Regions from separate parts of the Streptomyces sp. P5F9 genome, predicted to be linked through region 2. Evidence: riboswitches for the same ligand, from Rfam matches in the RefSeq annotation. Region 2 holds a riboswitch; the other holds the start of a gene.
What was found. A riboswitch is a leader RNA that binds a small molecule or an ion and turns the genes downstream of it on or off. The one in region 2 is predicted to bind glycine.
Positions count from the first base shown of each region.

Region 1: it holds a riboswitch for glycine, as region 2 does, so the genes downstream of both, gcvP (aminomethyl-transferring glycine dehydrogenase) here and gcvT (glycine cleavage system aminomethyltransferase GcvT) in region 2, are expected to answer to the same signal.

Region 1 covers NZ_JBXVPZ010000231.1:7,349-15,063, reverse strand. Annotated here, with positions in the region: partial or broken gene AC31A1_RS30495 (DNA polymerase IV) at 1-505, shown strand, start outside; gene AC31A1_RS30490 (PRC-barrel domain-containing protein) at 1,015-1,386, opposite strand; glycine riboswitch at 1,501-1,596, shown strand; gene gcvP (aminomethyl-transferring glycine dehydrogenase) at 1,785-4,670, shown strand; gene AC31A1_RS30480 (ABC transporter ATP-binding protein) at 4,811-5,884, opposite strand; gene modB (molybdate ABC transporter permease subunit) at 5,934-6,791, opposite strand; gene modA (molybdate ABC transporter substrate-binding protein) at 6,788-7,609, opposite strand.
Region 2 covers NZ_JBXVPZ010000024.1:12,122-19,836, reverse strand. Annotated here, with positions in the region: gene AC31A1_RS07100 (L-serine ammonia-lyase) at 1-965, opposite strand, end outside; gene glyA (serine hydroxymethyltransferase) at 1,057-2,331, opposite strand; gene gcvH (glycine cleavage system protein GcvH) at 2,347-2,724, opposite strand; gene gcvT (glycine cleavage system aminomethyltransferase GcvT) at 2,836-3,963, opposite strand; glycine riboswitch at 3,998-4,107, opposite strand; glycine riboswitch at 4,108-4,207, opposite strand; gene AC31A1_RS07080 (AAA family ATPase) at 4,357-5,040, shown strand; gene AC31A1_RS07075 (enhanced serine sensitivity protein SseB) at 5,105-5,890, shown strand; gene AC31A1_RS07070 (enhanced serine sensitivity protein SseB C-terminal domain-containing protein) at 6,047-6,841, shown strand; gene AC31A1_RS07065 (ABC transporter permease) at 7,185-7,715, shown strand, end outside.

The DNA of each region.
Region 1 (7,715 bases), on a different contig from region 2:
CGAGACGCCTGAGGATTCGGGGCCGGGGCGGGTGCGGACGTTCCGGACCGACGATCCTGAGCTGGAGTTGGCGGAGCCGTTGCCGTTGGTGACGCGGCGTCCTGATGTGCTGCCCGGTGCGGTGCCTGCGTCGGTGGCGCGAGGTTCTGGTGAACCGTCGGAGGAACCGTTGCCTTTGGCGGGGCGGGAGCCGGGTGACTTGCCTGGGGAGCCGATGCCGTTGGCGGCGCCGGGGTCCGACGACCGGCCGATCGAGTCGTCGGCGTCAGTCGCGCGGCGTCCGGATGTCCTGCCTGCGGCGGCGCCGGCGGCCCCGGAGGGCCGAGGCAACGACGAGCCGCCTGTCGAGTTGCTGCCGTCGGTGGAGCTGGGCCCTGATGCCCCGCAGGGTGAGGCGCTGCCGTTGTCGGCGCGGGGTCCTGGTGACTTGCCTGCTGAGCTGTCGGCGTCGGCCGCGCGGCATCCTGACGCCTTGCCTGCGGCGTCGACGCCCCTGGAAAGCTGAGGCCCCGACGACCCGGCTGCCGCGTCGCTGTCATCGGTTGCGCGGGGTTCCGGTGTCGGGCCTGCTGAGCCGGTGCGGTCGGTGGAGCCAGGTCACGGTGTTCCGCGGGGCACGCCGCTGTCGTCGGTCGTGCCGAGCCTCGGCGTTCCGCGAGCTGAGCTGCTGCCGTCGGTCGCGTGGCGTTCCGACGTCGTGCCTTCCACACACTGACGCCGTTGGTGGAGCCGGGCCCTGGTGTCCCGCAGAGCGAGCCGCTGCTGTCGGTTGCGCGGGGTTCTGGTGTCGGGCCAGCTGACCACCCGCTGCCGTCGGCCGAGCCGGGTCCCGGCGTTTCGCAGGGCGTGCCGGTGTCACCGGACGACGCGTGGCGTTCCAGCGTCAGGCTTGCTGCGCCGACGCCCTTGGTGGCGCCGAAGCCGGATACCCCGACCGACCGCCGTATCAACGCCCCCGGACACGCGACGCCCGGAGACTCCAAGACACAGTGACGCCCCGCCCGCCGAACCCGGTCACGTGTCGTCGGAGCCCGCCAGTTTGCCGAAGTCGTGGTCCGGGAGCGATGGGGGTGGGCCCACGTCGAGGCCGTAGTGGTGGTAGAGCTGGAGTTCCTGGTCCGGGGAGAGGTGGCGGCCTACGCCGAAGTCGGGGGCGTCCTTGATCAGGGAGCGGTCGAAGGGGATGTGCAGGGTCCCCTCGATCAGTTCGCTGGGCTCCAGGGGGACGAAGGCGTCTCTGGAGAACAGGCCGGTGCGTATGGCCGCCCACTCCGGTTCGCCGGTCGCGTCGTCGAGGTAGACCTCGTCGATCGTGCCGATCTTGGCGCCGGTGCGGTCGAACGCCTTGCGGCCGATCAGGTTGCGCGGATCGATATCGGTCTGCACGGGCCCTCCTCCTGGTCGCAACTCATCCGTAAGCACTACAAAAGAGCACATTGGGGAAGGTGGCCACTCGAAAGCCCGGCTTCAACGCTCGCTGGTAGGCTGGCCATCGGCTGCTGACCCCGTGCGGGAGAGTCCTCCAGACTTCATCGGAGGCGCCGAAGGAGCAAATCCTCCCCGGAATCTCTCAGGCCCACGTACCGCACGGACGAGGTCACTCTGGAAAGCAGGGCGGGTGTCGTCGACGGTGTCGACGGTTTTCGCTCTCACCGACGGTGAAAACCGGGTTCCTTCGGGATGCCCGGTGAAGCTCTCAGGTTGAGATGACAGAGGGGGAGGCCGTCCGGCACCCCGCTGTCGTGGTGCCCTCGAAGGTCGTGTCCGACCAGGAGGCCTCCCTGATGACTGTCCCTCGTATTCCGCTCTCCGAGCTCGAACAGGGCATCCCGTTCGAGCAGCGCCACATCGGGCCCGACCAGGAAGCGCGGGCCAAGATGCTCGCGCAGGTCGGATACGGCTCGCTCGACGAGCTCACGGCCGCCGCGGTCCCGGATGTGATCAAGAACGCCGACGCCCTCGATCTGCCGGACGCCCGTACCGAGGCCGAGGTGCTGGCCGAGCTGCGCTCCCTCGCGGACCGCAACGAGGTCCTCGGTTCCATGATCGGGCTCGGATACTACGGGACGTTCACCCCGCCCGTGATCCTGCGCAACGTCATGGAGAACCCGGCTTGGTACACGGCCTACACGCCGTATCAGCCGGAGATCTCCCAGGGGCGGCTCGAAGCCCTGCTGAACTTCCAGACCATGGTCGCCGATCTGACCGGGCTGCCGACCTCCGGTGCGTCGCTGCTCGACGAGGGGACCGCCGCCGCGGAGGCCGTGGCGCTGTCGCGGCGCATGGGCAAGAACAAGAAGGGCCTCTTCCTGGTCGATGCGGACGCGCTGCCGCAGACCATCGCCGTGATCGAGACCCGCGCCGAGCCGGCCGGTGTCGAGGTCGTCGTCGCCGACCTCAGCGAGGGCATCCCGGCCGAGATCGCCGAGCGCGAGATCAACGGCGTGCTGGTCCAGTACCCGGGCGCCTCCGGTGCCGTACGCGACATCAAGCCGCTGATCGAGCAGGCGCACGCGCTCGGCGCGCTCGTCACCGTTGCCGCCGATCTGCTCGCGCTGACGCTGCTGAAGTCGCCGGGTGAGCTGGGGGCGGACATCGCGGTCGGTACGACGCAGCGGTTCGGGGTGCCGATGGGCTTCGGCGGGCCACACGCCGGTTACATGGCGGTGCACGAGAAGTTCGCGCGCAGCCTGCCCGGGCGGCTCGTGGGCGTCTCCGTCGACGCCGACGGACACAAGGCCTACCGCCTCGCCCTGCAGACGCGCGAGCAGCACATCCGCCGCGAGAAGGCCACCAGCAACATCTGCACCGCCCAGGTGCTTCTCGCGGTGATGGCCGGTATGTACGCCGTCTACCACGGGCCCGAGGGGCTGAAGGGCATCGCGCGGCGGACGCATCGGTACGCCACGATCCTTGCCGCGGGCCTCACCGCAGGCGGCGTCGAGGTCGTGCACGGCGGCTACTTCGACACCGTGACCGCGCGCGTTCCCGGCCGGGCCGCCGAGGTCGTCGCGGCCGCGCGCGAGGACGGCGTCAACCTGCGCCTCGTGGACGCCGACCAGGTGTCCATCGCCTGCGACGAGACCACCACCCGCGCTCAACTGGCCGCCGTATGGACCGCGTTCGGGGTCGACGGGGACATCGAGGCGCTCGACGTGTCCGCCGAGGACACGCTGCCCGAGGGGCTGCTGCGGACCGACGCGTACCTCACGCACCCCGTGTTCCGGGACCACCGTTCCGAGACCGCGATGCTGCGGTATCTGCGTCGGCTCGCCGATCGGGACTACGCGCTCGACCGGGGCATGATCCCGCTCGGTTCCTGCACCATGAAGCTCAACGCGACCACCGAGATGGAGCCGGTCACCTGGCCCGAGTTCGGGCAGCTGCACCCCTTCGCGCCCGCCGAGCAGGCGCAGGGATACCTCACGCTCATCCGGGAGTTGGAGGAGCGGCTCGCCGAGGTCACCGGGTACGACAAGGTGTCGTTGCAGCCGAATGCCGGTTCGCAGGGCGAGTTGGCCGGGCTGCTCGCCGTACGCGGGTACCACCGGGCCAACGGGGACGAGCAGCGGACTGTCTGCCTCATCCCGTCGTCCGCGCACGGCACCAATGCCGCGAGCGCTGTGATGGCCGGAATGAAGGTCGTCGTCGTGAAGACCGCCGAGGACGGTGAGATCGACGTCGAGGATCTGCGGGCGAAGATCGAGCAGTACCGCGACGAGCTGTCGGTGCTGATGATCACTTACCCGTCCACGCACGGTGTGTTCGAGGAGCACGTCGCCGACATCTGTGCGCAGGTGCACGAAGCCGGCGGGCAGGTCTACGTCGACGGCGCCAACCTCAACGCCCTTGTGGGGCTTGCCAAGCCGGGGCACTTCGGCGGGGATGTCTCGCATCTGAATCTGCACAAGACGTTCTGCATTCCGCACGGCGGCGGTGGTCCGGGTGTCGGGCCGGTCGGGGTGCGCGCGCACCTCGCGCCGTATCTGCCGAACCACCCGTTGCAGCCTGCGGCCGGGCCGGAGACGGGAGTTGGGCCGATCTCGGCGGCTCCCTGGGGTTCCGCCGGGATCCTGCCGATCTCCTGGGCGTACGTCCGACTCATGGGCGGCGAGGGGCTGAAGCGGGCCACGCAGGTGGCTGTGCTCAGCGCCAACTACATTGCCAAGCGCCTTGAGCCGCACTACCCCGTGCTCTACACCGGGCCCGGTGGGCTCGTCGCGCACGAGTGCATCATCGATCTGCGGCCGATCAGCAAGGCGACCGGCGTCAGCGTCGACGACATCGCCAAGCGGCTCATCGACTACGGCTTCCACGCGCCGACGATGTCGTTCCCGGTGGCCGGCACGCTGATGATCGAGCCGACCGAGTCCGAGGACCTGATCGAGCTGGACCGGTTCTGCGAGGCGATGATCGCCATTCGTGGGGAGATCGAGAGGGTCGGGGCGGGGGAGTGGCCGGCTGAGGACAACCCGTTGCGGAACGCGCCGCACACCGCGTCCGCGCTCGGCGGGAATTGGGAGCACGCGTACTCGCGCGAGGAGGCTGTCTTCCCGGCCGGGGTGTCCGTCGCTGACAAGTACTGGCCGCCGGTGCGCAGGATCGACCAGGCCTTCGGGGACCGGAACCTGGTGTGTTCCTGCCCGCCGTTGGATGCGTACGAGGACTAGGCGCTCCGCTGGTTGACCGGACTTCGGGCGCGGGTTCGTTGTGGCTGGTCGCGCCGTTCCCCGCGCCCCTTTGGGGCGCTGTCGGACCGGGGTCGATTTCGCCGACACACTCCCGCGCCCCTATGGGGGCGCGGGACCACTCAAGCCGGGTACGCGTGCGTCTGCGTTGCCTTGACCGTTGCCCAGACCAACGCGCCCTGGTGCAAGTCCAGTTCGGCCGCCGCAACCGTCGTGAGGTCGGCGGTCAGGGGGAGTTCGCCGGTCAGGTCTACGCGGATCTGGTCGCCGTGGGTTTCCAGGCCCGCCACCTTGCAGGGCCAGAGGTTGCGGGCGCTGGCGGCGGTGGGGCGGTCGCCGTAGAGAGTTACGCCGCTCGGCGGGAACGCTACGAAGACCTCGCCCTGGAGGTCCTCCGTGGTGGTGATCGTGGGGCCGGTGTCGAGGGTGACCGTGTGGCCGTCGGACCGGCCCTTGTAGAGGTTGAGGCCTACGAGTTGGGCGATGTAGTCCGTGCGCGGGTGGCGGGCGATGTCGGCGGGGGTGCCCTCCTGGACGATCGTGCCGTGCTCGATCACGACCAGGCGGTCGGCCAGCACCATGGCGTCCAGGGGGTCGTGGGTGACCAGGACCGCCACCGCCTCGAACTCGGCCAGGTGGCGGCGGAGTTGGGCCCGTACGTCGAGGCGGGTGCGGGCGTCCAGGGCGGCCAGGGGTTCGTCGAGGAGGAGCAGGCGCGGGCGGGTCGCCAACGCCCTTGCCACGGCGACGCGTTGGGCCTGGCCGCCGGAGAGTCTGCGGGGCTTGGCGGCCGCGTGCTCGGCGAGGCCCATGCGGTCCAGCCACTCGGCGGCCACCGCACGGGACTCCGCCTTCGTCGCGCCCTGGCAGCGTGGGCCGAAGGCGACGTTGTCGAGTGCGGTCAGGTGGGGGAACAGCAGATAGTCCTGGAAGACGACTCCCACCGGGCGGGACTCCGGTGGTGTGCGGTCCAACTCCGCGCCGTCCAGCCGTAGGTGACCGTCCGTCAGGCGGACCAGGCCCGCCAGGGCGCGGAGTGCTGTGGTCTTGCCTGCGCCGTTCGGGCCGAGCAGGGCTACGACGTCTCCGGGGGCGGCGGTCAGTTCTACGTCCAGGCGGAACGTGCCGCGGTTCACGACGAGATGGGCGTCGAGGCCCTGGGCGCCGGTGAGTTCGACGTCGGTGGTGTCGGTCATGGCGTGCACGTCCAGGGGGCTGATGTGCGGGCGGTCGTACGGATGTTGCTCATGATGTGGTCATCCAGCGGTCCCGTAGGCCCGCCAGAACCGCGATCGACACGGCCAGGAGGACCAGGCTCAACGCGATGGCCGCTTCCGGGTCGTTCTGCAGGGCCAAGTAGACCGCGAGCGGCATGGTCTGGGTGCGGCCGGGGAAGTTGCCGGCGAAAGTGATCGTCGCGCCGAACTCGCCCAGTGCGCGGGCCCAGGCGAGGACCGCGCCCGCCGCGATGCCCGGGGCGATCAGGGGGAGTGTGACCCGGCGGAACGCGGTGAAGCGGGAGGCGCCGAGGGTTTGGGCCGCCTCTTCGTAGCGGGGGTCCGCGGCGCGCAGGGTGCCCTCGACGCTGATGACCAGGAACGGCATCGCGACGAACGCCTCGGCGACCACGACGCCGGTCGTGGTGAAGGGGAGCGTGATGCCGAACCATGAGTCCAGCCACTGGCCTACGACGCCGTTGCGGCCGAGGGCCAAGAGGAGCGCCACGCCTCCCACCACCGGGGGCAGGACCAGGGGGAGGGTCACCAGGGCGCGGAGGAAGCCACGGCCCGGGAACTCCGTGCGGGCCAGCACCCAGGCCAGCGGTACGCCCAGGACCAGGCTCACGGCCGTCGCCGCGGTCGCGCTGAACAGGGAGAGTTGGAGTGCCTGCCAGACCTCCGTGCTGGTCAGCTGAGAGGGGAGGGACCGCCACGGGGCCCGTACGAGAAGGGCGATCAGGGGGAGGAGCAGGAACGCCAGGCCCACGAGCGCGGGGACCAGCAGGGGGAGCGGCACCCCGCGGCCTGTCGTCCGGACACGGCGGCGCCGCGGACCGCCCTTGAGGGTCTCGGCCGCGGCGTCGGAGGTGTCGAGCCGGGTCACGGCTTGAGGAAGCCCGCCGCGGACAGCACCTTCTGGCCCTCGGCGGACTGCACCAGTGCGATGAACGCCTTGGCGGCGACGGCGTTCGGCGCGTTCTTGAGGAGGACGATCGGGTAGTCGTTGATGGCGCCGGCGGACTCGGGGAACTCCACGCCCTGGACCTTGCTGCCGGCGGCGTGCACATCGGTCTTGTAGACGACCGCCGCGTCGGCCTCCTTCAGCTCCACCTTCGTCAGGGCGCTCTTGACGTCCGCCTCGTACGACACCGGGGTGAGCTTCAACTTGTTTGCCGTGAGCGCCTTTTGGGCCGCCGCACCGCACGGCACCGTCTTGTCGCAGAGCACGACCTTCAGCGAGGACTTCGTGAGGTCCTTCAGGGAGGTCACCTTGTCGGGGTTGCCCGGCAGGGTGGCGATCTCCAGCTGGTTGCGGACGAACGTGGCCGGCGTGCCGACGCCGTCGCCCTTGTCCGTCACGATCGCCATGGTCTTGGGGCTCGCGGCCGCGAACACGTCGGCCGGGGCGCCCCCGGTGATGCTCGCGGCGAGGGTGTCGCTGCCGCCGAAGTTGAAGGTGACCTTGGTGCCCGGGTTCGCCTTCTCGAACTCCTTGCCCAGGGTCGTGAACGACTCCTGGAGCGAGGCGGCGGCGAAGACGGTGACGGTGCCGGACATCTTCGGGGACGCGGACGCCGAGGAGCCGGACTTGGAGGAGGACGAGTCGTCGCTGGAGGAGCAGGCGCTCAGGGCCAGCAGCGCGGCGGCTCCGGCCCCCGCAACCTGCAGGCTCCGGCGGGTCCGACGCGCGGAACGGGTCATCACGGTTCTACTCCTCTGGTCTCTTCATGAAAGGGGCTCATGAAAGGGGTTGTCGCCCCCTGGGACGACCGCAACGGCCGTGCCGCGATGATACTGCCGCATGTGC
Region 2 (7,715 bases):
GCGCCGGCCGAGAGCATGAAGCGGACCACGCCGTCCTCGTCCGCGCCCGGCACGAAGTTGATGTAGTAGTGCAGGACGGCCGGGATGATGCCGGCGGCGCCGTTCGTGGGGGCGGTGACCACGCGGCCGCCCGCCGCGTTCTCCTCGTTCACGGCCATCGCGTAGAGCGTGATCCACTCCATCGCGTGCGCCAACGGGTCGCCCTCCGCCCGGAGTTGGCGTGCCGACATGGCGGCCCTGCGGCGGACCCGGAGGCCGCCCGGCAGGATGCCCTCCCGCGACATGCCCCGCGAGACGCACGCCTGCATCACGCGCCAGATCTCCAGCAGCCCGGCCCGGATCTCCTCCTCCGTGCGCCAGGCGCGCTCGTTCTCCAGCATCAGCGCGGAGATCGACAGACCCGTCTCCTGGGTGAGGCGCAGCAGCTCGTCGCCCGTGCGGAAGGGGTACTTGAGGACCGTGTCGTCCAGCTTGATGCGGTCGGCGCCGACCGCCTCCTCGTCGACGACGAAACCGCCGCCCACCGAGTAGTACGTCTTCGACAGCAGCTCGGTGCCCGCCGCGTCGTACGCCCACAGCGTCATGCCGTTCGCGTGGTACGGCAGGGTTTTCCGGCGGTGCAGCTTCAGGTCGGCGTCGTAGGAGAAGGGGATCTCGTGCTCGCCGAGGAGGCGGATGCGGCCCGACTCCTTGATCCGCTCGACCCGTTCGTCCGCGCCCTCCACGTCCACCGTGCGCGGCGACTCGCCCTCCAGGCCGAGCAGCACCGCCTTCGGGGTGCCGTGCCCGTGGCCGGTCGCGCCGAGGGAGCCGTACAGCTCGGTGCGGACGGAGGCGACGGAGTCCAGCAGGTCCTCGTTGCGCAGCCGGCGCGCGAACATGCGGGCCGCCCGCATCGGGCCGACCGTGTGGGAGCTGGACGGGCCGATGCCGATCGAGAACAGGTCGAAGACCGAGATGGCCACGGTGACTCCTCAGAACGCAAGACGTGCGGGGTGGTGCAAGGGGTAGGACACCGGCGCACACCTCCCAGTGTGCGCCGGTGTCCCCGACGGGCTACAGCCCGGGATACAGCGGGTACTTCTCCGCCAGCGCGGTCACCCGGGCCTTCAGACCCTCCACGTCGGCCTCCCCGAAGGGACTGGGCGCCTTGAGCGTCTCGGCGATCACGTCCGCGACCTCGGCGAAGTCCTCGGCCGAGAAGCCGCGGGTCGCCAGCGCCGGGGTGCCGATGCGCAGGCCGGACGTCACCATCGGGGGCCGCGGGTCGTTCGGGACGGCGTTGCGGTTGACCGTGATGCCGACCTCGTGGAGCCGGTCCTCGGCCTGCCGGCCGTCCAGCTCGGAGTTCCGCAGGTCGACCAGGACCAGGTGCACGTCCGTACCACCGGACAGGACGTCGACCCCTACGGCCTTCACGTCGTCCCGCACCAGGCGCTCGGCCAGCAGCCGCGCACCCTCCACGGTACGCCGCTGCCGCTCCTTGAAGTCCTCGCCGGCCGCGACCTTGAAGGAGACCGCCTTCGCGGCGATCACATGCTCCAGCGGACCGCCCTGGAAGCCCGGGAAGACGGAGGAGTTCAGCTTCTTCGCGAACTCCTTCTTCGCCAGGATGATGCCGCCGCGCGGGCCGCCCAGCGTCTTGTGGGTCGTGGATGTGACGACATCGGCGTACGGGACGGGGTTCGGGTGCAGACCCGCCGCCACCAGGCCCGCGAAGTGCGCCATGTCGACCCACAGGTACGCCTCGACCTCGTCCGCGATCCGGCGGAACTCCGCGAAGTCCAGCCGGCGCGGGTACGCCGACCAGCCCGCGATGATCACCTTCGGCCGGTGCTCCTTGGCGAGCTTCTCCAGCTCGGCCATGTCGACCAGGCCGGTCGTCGGGTCCACGTGGTAGGCGACCACGTTGAACTGCTTGCCGGAGAAGTTCAGCCGCATCCCGTGGGTCAGGTGACCCCCGTGCGCCAGGTCCAGGCCGAGGATGGTGTCGCCGGGCTGGGCCAGCGCGAACAGCGCGGCCTGGTTCGCGGAGGCGCCCGAGTGCGGCTGCACGTTGGCGTACTCGGCGCCGAACAGCTCCTTGACCCGGTCGATCGCGATCTGCTCGGCCACGTCGACGTACTCGCAGCCGCCGTAGTAACGACGGCCCGGGTACCCCTCGGCGTACTTGTTGGTGAGGACCGAGCCCTGCGCCTCCATGACCGCGACCGGAGCGAAGTTCTCCGAGGCGATCATCTCCAGCGTGGACTGCTGCCGGCGCAGCTCGGCGTCGACCGCGGCGGCGATGTCCGGGTCGAGCTCGTGCAGGGGCGTGTTCAGAACAGACATCAGGTGTACGACTCCTCAGCCGGCGGAAAACGCGGTGTACTCGTCGGCGGAGAGCAGGTCGCCCGGCTCCTCCGCGACGCGCACCTTGAACAGCCAGCCGCCCTCGAAGGGGGCCGAGTTCACCAGCGACGGGTCGTTCACGACGTCCTCGTTGATCTCGGTGACCTCGCCGCCGACGGGCGAGTACAGGTCGGACACCGACTTCGTCGACTCCAGCTCACCGCAGGACTCGCCCGCGGTCACCGTGGAGCCGACGTCGGGGAGCTGGGCGTAGACGACATCGCCGAGCGCGTTGGCCGCGAACTCGGTGATGCCGACCGTCGAGACGCCGTCCTCGGCGACCGACAGCCACTCGTGCTCCTTGCTGTAGCGCAGCTGCTGGGGGTTGCTCATGGCCTGAATTCTCCTGTACGCGGGGGAGTGCTGATGAATGGGGGACTACGGAGGACATCGGCGGGCAGGGGCGATCCGCCCCGGGTCACAGACGTGACGCTACGACGACTGTCACTTCTCGCGCTTGTAGAACGGCAGCGCCACGACCTCGTACGGCTCGTGACTGCCCCGGATGTCCACGCCGACACCGGCCGTGCCCGGCGCCGAGTGCGCGGCGTCGACGTAGGCCATGGCGATGGGCTTGCCCAGCGTGGGGGAGGGGGCGCCGGAGGTGACCTCGCCGATCACCTGACCGTCCGCGACGACGGGGTACCCGGCGCGCGGGACCCGGCGGCCCTCGGCGACCAGTCCGACGAGGACGCGCGGGGGCTGCGAGGCGGCGCGTTCGGCGGCCGCCTCCAGGGCCGTACGCCCGACGAAGTCGCCGTCCTTCTCGAACTTCACGACCCGGCCGAGCCCGGCGTCGAAGGGGGTCAGCTCCGTGCTCAACTCGTGCCCGTACAGCGGCATGCCCGCCTCCAGGCGCAGCGTGTCCCGGCAGGACAGTCCGCAGGGGACCAGACCGACGCCCTCGCCGGCCTTGGTCAGCGCCTGCCACAGCTCGACGGCGTGCTCCGGCTTCACGAACAGCTCGAAGCCGTCCTCGCCGGTGTAGCCGGTGCGGGCGATCAGCGCGGGGACGCCCGCGACCGTGCCGGGCAGACCGGCGTAGTACTTCAGGCCGTCGAGGTCGGCGTCGGTGAGCGACTTGAGGATGCCGGGGGACTCGGGCCCCTGGACGGCGAGCAGGGCGTACGCGTCACGGTCGTCACGGACCACGGCGTCGAAGCCGTCGCTCCGCTCGGTGAGCGCGTCCAGCACCACCTGCGCGTTGGAGGCGTTGGCGACCACCATGTACGCGGTCTCGGCGAGCCGGTAGACGATGAGGTCGTCCAGGATGCCGCCGTCGGCCCGGCAGATCATGGTGTAGCGGGCGCGGACGAGGCCCACGGAGGCGATGTTGCCGACGAGGGCGTAGTTGAGGAGCTGGGCGGCCTGCGGTCCGGTGACCGTGATCTCGCCCATGTGGGAGAGGTCGAAGAGGCCGGCCTTCGTGCGGACGGCGAGGTGCTCGTCGCGCTCGGAGCCGTAGCGCAGCGGCATGTCCCAGCCGGCGAAGTCGGTCATCGTCGCACCGAGCGAGCGGTGCAGCGCGTCGAGCGCGGTGCGGCGCTTCTCAGGGGTGGCGGTACTGCTCATCGGTCGGTCTCCCAAGGCATGACGGCGAGGTCGTTCCTCCCCATCTGTCATCGGGACCTGAGAGGTTCGCCATGACCGCACGCGGAACATGGGTTGCACCTTGGGTGGGACCACCGTCGCTGGCGGTCCGCTTTTCAGATGTGCCTCGCCCGCGCGGTAACGGGGCCTGAGAGATTCAAGGGAGGGACTTGCTCCTTCGGCGCCCCAGGTGACGTACGACTGGGGACTCTCCCGCGCGGATTCAAGCGGCCGGTATGCAGTTAGGCGGCCACATCATCGCACAGGCTTTGTAACAGGCCTGTGGCTGGACGCGAACGGAACCGCGAGACACCGTGCATTACCTTCTCTTTACGTTCAGTGGGGAGAACCTTTCCTGACCCCGCAGGGAGGACGATCACGGTGACAAGGACCACGGCGTACGCCACGACCTCGGCCGTAGCGCTGCCCGAGCAGCCCTCGGCCCCGGCCAGGGAGGCATGCCCGGCCCGCCCGGTACCGACGGTCCGCGATCTCCGCGAGCGCGCCGGCCACAGCCCGCACGGACTCCGCTTCGGCCCCCGCGACCTGGTCGTCGTCACCGGCCTGCCCGGCAGCGGCAAGTCCACGCTGATGCGGCGCGCGGTGGCGGGCGGCGACGGCGTCCGAGTCGACAGTCAGGACACCCGGGACCGCTGGGACGCCCGCACAGCGGGAGTCCTGCCCTACGCGATCTACCGTCCCCTGGTCCGCCTCGCCCACTACGCCGGACTGCACCGCGTGCTCCGTTCCGCGTCCGGAGCCGTCGTGCACGACTGCGGTACGCAGACGTGGGTGCGCGGCTGGCTGGCCCGTGCCGCCGGGCGCCGGGGCGGCACGCTGCACCTGGTGTTCCTCGACGTCACCCCGGACACCGCGCTCGACGGCCAGCGCGAGCGGGGACGCGGAGTCTCGCGGTACGCGTTCCTGCGCCACCGCAGGGCCGCCGCCCGCCTGTTGCGCGCGGTGGAGCGCGGCGAGCTGCCGCACGGAGTGGGTTCGGTGGTCCTCCTGGACCGGGACGCGGCGGACGAGTTGCGCCGGATCGACTTCGCGGACTGAGCCGCTAGCCTTTTCAGCCACAGCAGGGTTACAGCAGGCGGTTTCACCAGCAGGCGGTAGGTAGATGGACTTCCCGGCGGACTTCCCCGGACAGGCGTACCCCCACCCCCATCCGCACGGCGGTTGGCCGGGCAACGAGCTGGAGGAGGTGCTCTCGACGTCCCTCGGCATGCCCTCGGCCGGCGGCCGGATCGTCGAGGTGCTCGGCCGCAGCTTCGTCTGGGTCCCGCTCCCCAGCGGCGGCGGCCCGCAGAGCGGTCCCCTGGACCTGCCGACGCTGGACATCGAGGGGCAGGCGTACGTCCCGGTCTTCAGCTCCGAGGAGCAGTTCCGCCAGGTCGTCGGCTCGCATCTGTCGTTCACGATCGCGCCGGCGGTGGAGTTCGCCCGCGGGCTGCCCCCGCAGGTCGGCATCGCGGTGAACCCGGGCGGCATGGTCGGCGTCCCGCTCCCGCCCCTCGCGGTGGCCGAGCTGTGCCGCATCGGCCGCACCGCCCTCGACGGCCCCACCAGCGGCGGCCGCGTCCGCCTCTTCGAACCCGACTGGCAGGACGACCCGGTCGACTTCCTCGCCGCGGCCTCCGCCGAGTTCGCCACCCTCGGCGTGGTCGCCTCGGCCCGCCGCTGCCTGGCCGCCATCGAAACGGCCGACCCGGTGATGTTCGTAGGCGTCGAACTCACCAACTGGGACGGCGACTTGAGAGCGGCCCCGATGGAAGCGCTTGCCCGAGCGCTGGGCCAGGTAACGGTCCAGTGGCAGGTCAACTTGGTTCTGCTCGACGTGACTCAAGACCCCGTGGCGGACTGGATGCGCCAGACGGTACGCCCCTTCTATACACAGGGTCACTAGAAGTTCCGAGAAGGGCAGCCAACTTAGGGGCGCGGGGAACTGCGCGCTCAGCCACAACGCACCGCCACTCGCGAACGCACACCAGGCCCCCACCCCTTGGGCGCTTAAGCTGGTCTCCAACGCAGGGCAACCAACCAGAAGAAGGGGCGGTACACGTTGAGCGCCAGCGGCAGCCGCACCGCGACCGGCCAGGTCGAGCACATGCTGCGCCAGGTGACGCCCGGGCGCTACGACGCCTACGAGGCGCTCCTGCGCGCCCTCGCGACCCCCCACTCCGGTCAGATCTGGATGCTCCTGTGGCACGGCCAGTCCGGCTCCCCGGACGCCCAGTACGGAAACATGCAGGTCGACACGTACGGCTACGCCCCCTGCGTCACCTCCGCCCAGGAACTGTCGGCGAGCGGCTGGAACCGCTCCTACGAGGTGGTCGACGGCCTGGACGTGGCCCGCACCCTCTACCCCGACCACTTCGGCCTCTGGCTCAACCCGCACGCGCCGGGCGGCGGCGTCGGCATCCCCTGGCTCGACCTCCGCCGGATCGCCACCGGCCTGGAACGCCAGCCGGCCGGGCCCCTGCGCCTGTCGGAACCGGGCATCGAGATCCCGCAGTTCTACGCCCTGCTCACGCAGAACGCCCACCGCACCCCGGCGGTCCGCGCGCTGCGCCGCGCCTGGGTGCAGCCCGCGCTCGGAGCGCCGTATCTCGCGATCGGTCTGGACGTCTACGACACCAGCCCCCCGGCCGTCGACTCGGTGCGCGGCATGATGCAGCAGTCGATCGGCGCGGTCCCCGACGGGCTGCCGGTCTCGACCGTGGCGATGTCCGACGACTACGACCCGGTGGCGCTGTGGCTGCGGGCGAACGCCCGCCCGTTCTACGACCGCGAGGCGCACGCGGCGCCCGCCCCGGCGGGTGGGTACGGCTACCCGCCCGTCCGTGGTGGATACTGAACCCGCGAGTCCTCTTCCCAGCTTCTCCGCAGGATTTACGTCTACGACACATTTCTTCGCGCGTAGACGGCGGCGTGGTGCCCCGAAAGACGTCGAATCTCCGTTCTGTCCAAAGTGCCCGGCGTCCGGGGGGCGTTACCCGCTGTTCGGATAACGGAATCCCTAGTTAAGCATCACGGTTGCGCATACTTTCGCCGTCAGGCCTGGCGGGTGATCGCAGCCACGCTGAAGACTCGCGACTCAGACACAGGGTCCGGGGACCCATGTCCACTGCAAGTCGACAAAGCCGCTAATCCGCGGCAGGCGTAAGCCGGTAACCACCGGCGAGAGGGGTCGGGTCACAGTGACCGCACCGATCGAGACCACGGGGGCGGAAGCCGGGGCGCAGCCGGAGGCTGTGCTCGCCGGCGCCGAGAAGGGGCAGATCGAGGGCCGTTCCCTTGGACAGATCGCCTGGACCCGGTTCAAGAAGGACAGAGTCGCCGTCGCCGGCGGTGTCATCGTCGTCCTGCTGATCCTGGTCGCGGCACTCTCCCGTCCGATCCAGTCGATGTTCGGGCTGGATCCCGACGCCTTCCACCAGAACCTGATCGACGCCAACACCTCGCTGCCCACGGGCGGTTGGGGCGGCATGAGCTGGGACCACCCGCTCGGCGTGGACCCGCAGTTCGGCCGGGACGTCGCCACCCGCATCCTCGAAGGCTCCTGGGTGTCGCTGGTGGTCGCCTTCGGCGCCACGATCCTGTCGAACGTGATCGGCACGATCCTCGGCGTCGTCGCCGGGTACTACGGCGGCCGGGTCGACTCGATCATCAGCCGCCTGATGGACACCTTCCTCGCCTTCCCCCTGCTGCTCTTCGCGATCGCCATCTCG